Regions from separate parts of the Rhodoligotrophos appendicifer genome, predicted to be linked through region 3. Evidence: riboswitches for the same ligand, from Rfam matches in the RefSeq annotation. Region 3 holds a riboswitch; each other region holds the start of a gene.

The links. A riboswitch is a leader RNA that binds a small molecule or an ion and turns the genes downstream of it on or off. The one in region 3 is predicted to bind cobalamin.
Region 1: another riboswitch for cobalamin. It lies ahead of FKM97_RS27280 (DUF1636 family protein); the one in region 3 lies ahead of FKM97_RS02205 (CbtB domain-containing protein).
Region 2: another riboswitch for cobalamin. It lies ahead of FKM97_RS14865 (TonB-dependent receptor plug domain-containing protein); the one in region 3 lies ahead of FKM97_RS02205 (CbtB domain-containing protein).

The regions. Positions count from the first base shown of each region.
Region 1 covers NZ_VHKL01000013.1:29,254-32,526, reverse strand. The annotation lists gene cobW (cobalamin biosynthesis protein CobW) at 2-1,063, opposite strand; gene FKM97_RS27280 (DUF1636 family protein) at 1,060-1,503, opposite strand; cobalamin riboswitch at 1,575-1,783, opposite strand; gene cobU (bifunctional adenosylcobinamide kinase/adenosylcobinamide-phosphate guanylyltransferase) at 1,835-2,353, shown strand; gene cobO (cob(I)yrinic acid a,c-diamide adenosyltransferase) at 2,355-2,966, shown strand; gene FKM97_RS23405 (cobyric acid synthase) at 2,971-3,273, shown strand, end outside.
Region 2 covers NZ_VHKL01000006.1:170,443-173,715, forward strand. The annotation lists gene FKM97_RS14865 (TonB-dependent receptor plug domain-containing protein) at 11-2,026, opposite strand; cobalamin riboswitch at 2,140-2,337, opposite strand; gene FKM97_RS14870 (alpha/beta hydrolase) at 2,361-3,273, opposite strand, start outside.
Region 3 covers NZ_VHKL01000001.1:469,508-472,780, reverse strand. The annotation lists gene FKM97_RS02215 (hypothetical protein) at 1-461, opposite strand, end outside; gene FKM97_RS02210 (CbtA family protein) at 639-1,385, opposite strand; gene FKM97_RS02205 (CbtB domain-containing protein) at 1,398-1,607, opposite strand; cobalamin riboswitch at 1,610-1,775, opposite strand; gene FKM97_RS02200 (histidine phosphatase family protein) at 1,829-2,392, shown strand; gene FKM97_RS02195 (SLC13 family permease) at 2,544-3,273, shown strand, end outside.

The DNA.
Region 1 (3,273 bases), on a different contig from region 3:
TTTATCGAACCGTGTCTTGCGCTTGGTCACCGACGATCATCGCCGCTATGCCTGACTTGTCGAAACCAGAGCGACCGATAACTACTATTCTTCCTGATCGGTCTTCGGACTTATCCCAAGGGCGATCGTATTGATGACGGAAGCGGCGGCCCACCCCCTGAATGAGAAGGCGAAGCGGTTTACCGTCTATCCCGATGAAGCCCTTTATTCTGAGGATATCATGAGCTTCAGCCGCCTTCTGAAGTTGAAGAAGAAGGGTCTCGGGAGCGCGCTGCTGAGGAACTGTCAGAATAAAACTATCAAAATCATCATGCTCATGATCATCGAGCCCGTCGTGATGAGAGGGTCGGGCGGCCAAGTCGTCCTCCACACCGGCACCCATGCCGAGGAGAATGGCCACATCTACCTTTGATTCCGTTGTCGTCAGGATCTTGATTGCGCGCGGAGTAGCCGACGCGATTTCACTCTTAACCCGGGACAGCGTGGCTTCGTCCATCAAGTCAATCTTGTTGATGATGATGAGATCCGCTGCGTTGATCTGGTCTTCATAGACCTCTTCCAGAGGATTGTCGTGATCGAGGCTGTCATCGGCCTGACGTTGCAGCGCGATGGCTTCGGGGTCATCGGCAAACCGTCCCTCAGCTACTGCGGGTCCGTCGACGACGGCAATAACACCGTCAACGGTTATCCGAGACCGCACGGTCGGCCAATCAAACGCCTTGAGAAGCGGCTTGGGCAATGCGAGACCCGATGTTTCGATCAAAATATGCTCAGGGGGCTCCGACCGGTTCAGCAATGCTTCCATCGTTGGCAAAAACTCATCCGCCACCGTGCAACACAGACAGCCGTTAGATAGCTCGACGATGTTTTCCTCCGGGCATGAGGTGATGCCGCAGCCCCGAAGGATTTCGCCATCCACTCCAACGGTACCAAACTCATTCACGATAAGCGCTAGGCGTCGGCCCCCTGCATTCTCAAGCAAATGCCGCACGAGCGTTGTCTTTCCAGCCCCTAAAAAGCCGGTGATGACCGTCGTTGGAATCTTCTCTGCCAAAATGTTCATTCGGTAAACTCCGTGTTCGGCAAGATCATTCCCGTGGAAGGCACTCTTCCGGCGATCGAGCTGTGCATTGAAGACGGTCTTCGAGACCTAAACACGTTGCCCGTCTCCGACCGCTGATAGGTTTCACAATAGGTCATCAGATCCGCAGCCATCTCCGCATTCAGGTCGCGCAGGAGATAGGTCCACTTTCCCGTGGCGGATATGCTTGCCGAGCAGGCGTGATCACAATTTGCCAAGCATGCCACCGGGCGCACTTCCACTGGCGCGTCGTCTCCGAAATCACCGGCAAGAGAGCGCATTGCTTCATAAAGCTGACGGCCGACAGCATTCTTTGCCTCAGCGTCAGCCGGGAGCGACGATTTGCAGGTCACGCAAATATGGAGTTTCGCTTTGGTCACTTTCTGATGCAGCCCTTCATCGCCGGTCGCTCGGGGTGGCATCAGTCGCGATGATCCAGGGGATCCCAGCATCAGATTCGATGCTGCCCGCCGCTGACACACCCCGTCCAGCTATCGGACCACATAGGACGGCAGGTCTCCTGGCTCGCGGATACAATCGCCTCTCGTACTTGCCTTCCCGACAAACTCGTCAGTGGCGCTAGCACAGGCTTTCCGCTTACAGTTGCGGGGGCAGCTTCAGCATGGTCGAAGTTCCCTTCAACGCCACTGAATTCCCTTTTCATCTTCCTAGTGTGGAAGAACCGTCCAAGGTTAGGTATGACCATTCTGACGGGACTGTCAATCCGCCAAGCTCCGACTTAGGTATACAGAGTTGCAAGTTGCAAACCTCCTCCTCACGCTTGTGCTCGGTGGTGCCCGTTCGGGCAAGAGCACTTATGCGGAAAAGTTGGTCCAGGACTCGCCAGCGCCGTGGTGCTATTTGGCGACTGCTGAGGCAGCAGACCACGAGATGCAGACACGGATAGATCAACATCGGTCGAGGCGAGGAGCAGGCTGGATCACTTTGGAGGCGCCAGTCGATCTGGCATTGGCCGTTCGATCAGTCCCTCTCACCCAAGCCGTCCTCGTGGATTGTCTGACCTTGTGGCTCACTAATCTGATGTTAGGAAATCATCGCCTCGAAAAGGCTTACGGGGATTTGGAGGGGGCGCTCAAGGCTCGAGAAGCACCCACGGTGCTTGTATCTAATGAGGTCGGGCTGGGGATCGTCCCCGACAATGCGCTAGCGAGATCCTTTCGCGACGAAGCGGGCCGGCTCAATCAACGAATGGCAGCGATCGCGGACCAGGTCATTCTTCTGGTGGCGGGTCTTCCAATGAAAGTCAAATGACGTGAACACATTTACCGATGCGGATCGCCATAAGGCAAAGATGGCAAAGCGCAAGGCGATCCAGGATGCGGAGGTTGCGTCCAAGACGATTGCTGAAAAAGGCCTTCTGATCGTTCACACGGGTCCGGGGAAAGGAAAATCGACTGCGGCATTCGGCCTGGCTCTCAGAATGATGGGGAATGGCGGCCGGGTCGGGGTGGTGCAGTTTATCAAAGGCGCTTGGTCGACTGGCGAGCGGGAGATGTTGACCCATTTTCGAGACCTCATCGAGTGGCACTCCATGGGGGAAGGGTTCACCTGGGAGACCCAGGACAGAGGGCGTGACATTGCTGCGGCTCAGGCTGCATGGGACCAAGCGGTGGCTCTCATGAAGGACCAAACCATCAGGCTGCTTATCCTGGACGAGCTCAACATCGTTCTTCGGTATGACTATCTGGCTCTCGCTCCCATCCTGACGGCGCTAACTGAACGGCGGGCGGATCTCCACGTTGTGGTGACGGGGCGCAATGCTCCGAAGGACCTCGTGGACATGGCTGATCTCGTCACCGAGATGGGGCAGGTGAAGCATCATTTCGCGGCGGGTGTAAAAGCACAGGCTGGAATCGAGTTCTAAGCCCATGGCCGCGATCATGTTCCAGGGCACCGGATCCAATGTTGGAAAATCGTTGATTGTGGCCGGATTGGCGAGAGCGTTCGCCAATCGGGGCAAAAGCGTAATCCCCTTCAAGCCGCAGAATATGTCGAACAATGCAGCCGTTACCGTGGACGGCGGAGAAATCGGCAGGGCGCAAGCTCTACAGGCAAAAGCGGCGCGTAAGCCATTGTCTGTGCACATGAACCCCGTTCTGCTGAAACCGCAAAGCGATATTGGCTCTCAAATTGTCGTTCAAGGAAAAGTGTGGGGGAACGCGACTGCGAAG
Region 2 (3,273 bases), on a different contig from region 3:
GATGTTCCCATCAGAAGGTAAGCCTGACGCCGGCATATCCGCCAAAACCCAACGTGCCGTAACCCCAAACCTCATAGTATTTCTGGTCGAGAATATTCTCGAGACGGCCATAGAACTGCAGATTGTCGTTGATTTTGTAGGAACCCGCGATATTTACTAATGTATAATCCTTGAGATTTATGGTGTAACGCTCGCTGTAGTCAGCGTTATAGACCCAATCCTTCTGTTCACCATTGTAGTCAACGCCAATATTAAGCTGCGCCTTGTTGTCCAGGAACACATAATTGACGTCGAGACTGGCGATGTTTTTTGGCCGCCGCACCAATGTGTCGCCATTGGCATCCTCACCATCCGTATAGGTGTAAGACGCCCGCACCGTGAGGTTTGCCATCGGCGTGACACTGACTCCGAGCTCGACGCCATCAATCTTCGACGTGCCCGGCAGATTGATGGAGGTCTGGCCGGATCCCGTAATCAGGTCAGTGATCCGCTGGTTGAAATAGGTGAAGTCGAGTGTCCCCCAGCCGAACAGAGGCTGATCGAAGCCGGCATCCCATCCCTCGGCGGCCTCCGGCTTCAGGTCCGGATTACCGCGGTAATTGTTGGTGAACCCGTAGAGTTCGAACAGGGTCGGATTCTTGACGCCCGTTCCATACGAGCCTCGGAGCTTCGTGCCTGATGGTGCGATGACATAGGCTGCCGTCGCTCGATACGTCGTCGCATCCTTGAAGACGTCATTGTCGTCATGCCGGACACTGCCGGTAATCGACAGATCCTTGAAGAAACGCGCTTGATACTGTCCCACGAAGCCGGTTGTACCGATCGTCTCGTCGAAACTCGACCAGATGCTTTTGGAGATCGCTCTGTCCTCGTCACGCTCGACGGCAAACGTCAGCGTATGGCTCGCATCCAGGAGTGAAGGCGTGGTGAAGAAGAGGTTGGACTGGTAATCGAGCCGGCTGCGCTCGCCGTCATAGCTGCTGGTCACCATCCGCGGATCAAGATCGCGATAGGCCCGGTTCTGATCCGTATAGGCGAACCCGGCGATCTGTTCCCAATGACCGTCGAGGAGTACAAGTCGCGCCTGGGCGCGCGTGAAGAATTGCTCGCCCTTCACGTCCTGGAGCGAATCGACCGGTCCCGTATGGCCGTATTTTGGATAGAACATCTCCGAATCGAGATCGGTCCTGTTGGCCGTATAGCGGACCACGGCGGAGAGATCCAAAGTGTCGGTTAAACTGTAGCCGCCCTTGGCGAAGACAGTAGCGTTGCTGTAGCTGTCCTTCTCCGTGTTGCCGAGCCGAGTGCTCGCCGCGGAAATGCCCTCGGTCTGAAATCCTGATGCACTGGCGATGAACCTGTATCGGTCGGTGCCGCCGCTCACCGAGGCGTTGCCGTCGATGGTGCCGAACGCGCCGCCTTCGACCCGCGCCGCTGTCCGCACCTGACCCTCGCCACGCCGGATGATGATGTTGATGACGCCGCCCACGGCGTCCGAGCCATAAAGCGCACTTTGCGGCCCGCGCAGCACTTCGATGCGCTCGATGTCGTCGGCGAGCAGCTGCGCGAAGTCGAATTCGGATCCGGCTGCGGGGTCGTTCACCTCGACACCGTCGATGAAGACCTTGGTCTGGTTGCCCTCCGAGCCTCTGATCCGCACCTGGGTGAACTGCCCCACCGGCCCGGTCCGATTGACGGCGACCCCTGGGACTTGCCGCAATGCTTCGGACACGAATTTGATCTGCTGCTCGCGAATCTCCTCACCGGTGATGATGGTGACGGCGCTCCCGACCTGTGAAAGGGGCGTCTCCACGAGATTGGCTGTCACCGAGATCTCGGGCAGGTCGACATTGCCTCCAGAGGTGAGATCGGCATCCTGCGCCTTGGCGCTGGCGATCCCGGCGAGCAACGCGGTGAGCACCACGCACACGGAGGTCCGGATGGGGACGACAGTGTTGGGTATGGGGCAGGAAGGAGTTGAAAGGCACTCCGGTGCGGAGTCCTTGCGGACGATGAGCAGGAACATGAAACCTCGAGCGGCACGCGGCCTTGTGGCACGTCACCGCGATCGAGATATCGCCGCTTCCGGATGGAGAACGGCAGACCTACCCACCGAGACACCCCGCCCGATGTGATCGCGTGTGACCACGGTTGACGGCAGGTCTCCTGACTTGCGGGTCGTTGTCGTTCCGTCGCCTTCCCAGAGCTTTTGGCTCCAGTGGCCTATGACGGACAACTCGCCGCTTACAGTTGCGGGGGCAGTCCCGGCGTTGGGGCAAGCCCCGCACCGTGTTCCCTATTGAGCCTCAAAGAGGCACCGTCACAGGCGACAATGTTCGGCCGCTCTCGCTGAGTCAATCCTAGATCTTCATGAGGTTGAACAAGGCGCGGCTGACCTGGGTGTCGGGTCTGTCGAGCTGCCTGGGTTCGGTGAAGTGGTTGGCGGTAAAGACTTCCGTTCGGCTCTCCAGCCGCCCCATGCCCTCAAGCGCACTCGCAAACGTCATCGATTGCCGGCGAAATTCGGGGCTCTCCGAGACGGCCCATGTCACCGCAACGGGACAGGCGATTCGATCGAGATGACGCATGGCACTTGCGGCCGCCTGCTCGGCCGGGGTGATGTTGACATATCGGCCGCGCGACGACAGCATAGCGGGATAGAGATCATACATCCCGCTCATCACCAGAGCGCCTTTGACCGTATCCGCAGGCAGCCCGCGCTTTTCCCAGTCAGTGATCAGCACGCAGCTGGTGAGATGCGCACCCGATGAGTGGCCCGCAATATAGATACGATCAGGGTCGCCGCCGAAGCTCCCGGCATTGCGAGCGGTCCAGGCGACCGCTTCCCGGCACTGTTCGATCATTACCGGCAACCGGACGTCTTTCACCGTGTTGAAGTCCGGCGCCAAAAAGGCCGCCCCGCGTCCGACCACGGTGGGGGCGGGAAAGGACGCATCGAGCCGCGAGTTGAACAGCCACGCGCCCCCGTGGAAATAGACGAGTATCGGCGCGCCCTTCGCGGTGGCGGGTGTGAAGATGTCGATCAACTCGATCTCGGCGGGACCATAATGCTCGGTGCGCGGCGGCATCCGCGAGCGCACCTCCGCACTGACCCGTCGGTCGTCAAGCTGCAGCTCGTTGAGCGTCGGCGCCCAATAAGACTGGTCATAGGCCTCATCCAGCTGTGTCTGGTCGTAATCCAGGAAGACGGTGGACCGCTGAGCGAATGCCGACGGAGCCCCGCCGAAGCTTACCGCTCCACTCAACGCGGCA
Region 3 (3,273 bases):
CGCGACCGGCCCAGCCGCAGCATCGCAGCCCCTGCGCAGGAGGATGCCAAGAGCACACCCCCAAACAGCACAAGGCTCGGTGGATGGGTGAAGACATCGGCCCATGCCGGAGGAACGACCTCCGCCGTGTTGAAGCTTCCGCCGCTGTGAACGCAGAGGGCGAGAGATGCATTCCTCCTCAACATGTCGAGTTCAATGGCCCCTGCCAGTGTGACTGCAGCCTGATTGTTTCCATCTTCCGTGAGGTGGAGAAGCAGAGCCTTGAGCGCGGCCAGATAGGCGTGGGAGCAATGATTGAAGGGACTGTTCTCGTCTTCAACACTGCCTGGCACTATGCCCCACAGGCAGTAGCTGTACTGGATGTTCGCGTAGTTCAGCAGCCGCCTGAAGGTCTCGTCGGTTATCGACTGACGCGATGCGACTGCGAGGATTGCGCTCCTGTGGTCGGCGATAACGGCCATCTGACCGTGCGTGAGATTAGGGACGGGCAGGCCGGAATGGTTCTGCGCCCCGAGGCTGTGAGCACGGGCTGAGGGCACAGAAACCATCAAGAGCAGGAGGATACTCAGCAATCCTGGTAGAAGCCGGGCCCAAGCGCCCGGCGAATTGACATCTGGCTTTCCCGCCTCCTGCATACCCTAGCGAAGGGCCGGGCGAGGGGCGTATCGGCTGCTTGAACGATCGGCCAGCGTCCGTTCCGCCAAGATGCCAAAGAGAATACCAAGGACGGTCCACAAGATCGCGTGCATGCCGATGGAAGCGAGACGAAAGCGCCAGAGCACCAAGGCGGAGAACTGCTCGGGAACTTCATTGATGTCGGGCATGGCGTACTGGACCGCTGCGATGACGGCGACAAAGAACAGGCCCCCTGCAAGGGCTGCGTTCCACGCCCCTTGCGAGGTCCAAAGGCGACGCGTAATCGTGACTGCTGCGGCCATCGTCAGCAGAGAAACTACGAGCATGATGAAGAAGAGCTGTGTCCGCGCGCCGATCGTGTCGGGGCTGCCGACGGCTGGGGGATTGGGCGCGTATTTCAGGTCTGGCACCAGGACCATGGCGATGAATGCACCCAGCGCAAGCAGCGCTGCAGTGCCCCGGGCGCTGAGAGAGCTGATCCTGCCATAAGTGAAGGCGAAGACCAGGGACAGAAGTCCGCCGACCGCCGCACCATAGATCACAAGTCCGGTAAAGAGGCCGATGCCTGCCTGCGTGGCACGGCTGACCAGCTCCGGCTCCGAAGCATCGGCTTCGGTCGCGCTCATGAGTTCTTCAAAAGCGATTGCGTGATCAATCTGGGGCTCGCCATAGAAGCGGGCGAAGCCAAAGGCAATAATTCCGGCGATTACGCCGGCTATCATGCCGCGCAGTAAAAGACTTCCAACCATGTCGGGCGCTCCTCAGTGGCAGGGAAAACCAAGGAGATGGCGACCATCGTGAAGGAATTCGTGTATGTAGCCGCCTGAGAAGAGAGCCGTTGCACCATCTTCCGCACTGATGAAATAGAGCGCGATCAGAAGAACAAGCCCGGCAAAGACAGCCCAAGGCATAATTTCGCCGACGGGCAAAGGCGCGGGACGAACATGCGGTTCAAGTGCGATATCGGCCATATAACTGCTCCTGGGATACTGCGTCCCGTCTTAGAGGCATCGACTTCGATCAGGGGTCTGACTTCCGGAGCGGAGGCGAACCGCTTAGGTTACAGTGGCGCGACCGTATCGGATTTTCACCGATTTCCCGTCTCTTAGGTAGGAGGAACAGTATCGATGGAGGGGAATCCTGTCAATCTGATCAGCTTTAGAACCATCGATCGTCATTAGCAGGGATCCGTATGTCCGCTCGTCTCACCTTTATTTGCCAGGGCACCACTGCGGCGGTGAAGAGCTCAGCCTTTCCGAATGACGAGCCGCTGGAGGTTCGCGCCATGGAGGCCGCCGGCGTCCTGGGAAAGGAGCCCCTGCGTGCCACCGTGGCCTATAGAAGCCCTGCTGTGGCGGCGCTTCAGACTTCTGAGGCTCTTTCTCTCGATGCCCTGCCGGTCGACGATCTCAGGGATTGCGATTACGGTCGCTGGGCCGGTCGCAAGCTGGCGGACCTTCATACCGAGGATCCGGTCGCCCTGGAAAAATGGCTCAGGGATATGAATGCTGCTCCGCATGGCGGGGAGTCTCTATCCGCTGTGTGCCTGCGCGTGTCAGCTTGGCTTAAGACGCTCGTGTCTCGCCGTGAGCGAATCGTGGCGATCACCCACTCCGCAGTTATGCGGGCGGCCGTTCTGGACGTGCTCAACGCGCCGAGCAAAGCCTTCTGGCACATCGATATAGAGCCCCTCGGAGTTATCGAGTTTCGGAGCGACGGGAGGCGGTGGCATTTTCGGGCTGGAAATTTGCGCTAGCGTTCCTTCTCTTATCCCCGAAAAAAGAAAGGGGACCGGCCGACGCATTCTCCACATCGTCTCAGCAAGATTATAAGTATCGTGACCTTTTGTCGGGACTGATTCACGCCCTGCCGCGTTCAGCTCCAGCCAATGATTTAGGAGCGGCTCGGTGACATTCGATCAAATCGCGGCCTTTGCCACCATCGCGATCATGATGGCTCTCATGGTTTGGGGGCGAGTTCGTTATGACCTCGTCGCGGTCATGGCGCTGCTGGCCGCCGTCGCCGTGGGTATCGTCCCGTATGACCGTGCCTTTTCAGGCTTCAGCGACGACATCGTGATCATCGTCGCCAGCGCTTTAGTCGTTAGCGCGATCATTTCGCGGACTGGAATCATGGATCTTGTTGTTCACAGGCTGTTTCCGCAGGTCCGCAGTGTTCCGACGCAGCTCTTCCTCTTGGTGACGACTGTTGCTGTGCTGTCTGCGTTCGTGAAAAACATCGGTGCTCTAGCAATCATGCTCCCGGTGGCATTCCAAATGGCGAACCGATCGAAGGTGTCGGTCTCCATCTTCTTGATGCCCATGGCATTCGGCGCCTTGCTCGGAGGCCTGATGACCTTGGTCGGCACGTCGCCCAACATCATTGTCTCGCGGCTTCGAGAGGAAATGACAGGCACGCCGTTCAGCATGTTCGATTTCACCCCCGTCGGGGCAGCCCTCACCGTCGCCGGCATCCTCTTCCTGGTCGTTGGCTACCGCCTGCTGCCCCTCCGGTCAGGCGGCGCAGGTGGTGTCGAAACTGCCATCGATATCAAGAATTACATGACTGAAGCGCTGCTGCCTTCCTCCTCAAAAATGGTGGGAAAGACGGTCGCTGAACTTCAAAAGCTCTCCGGCG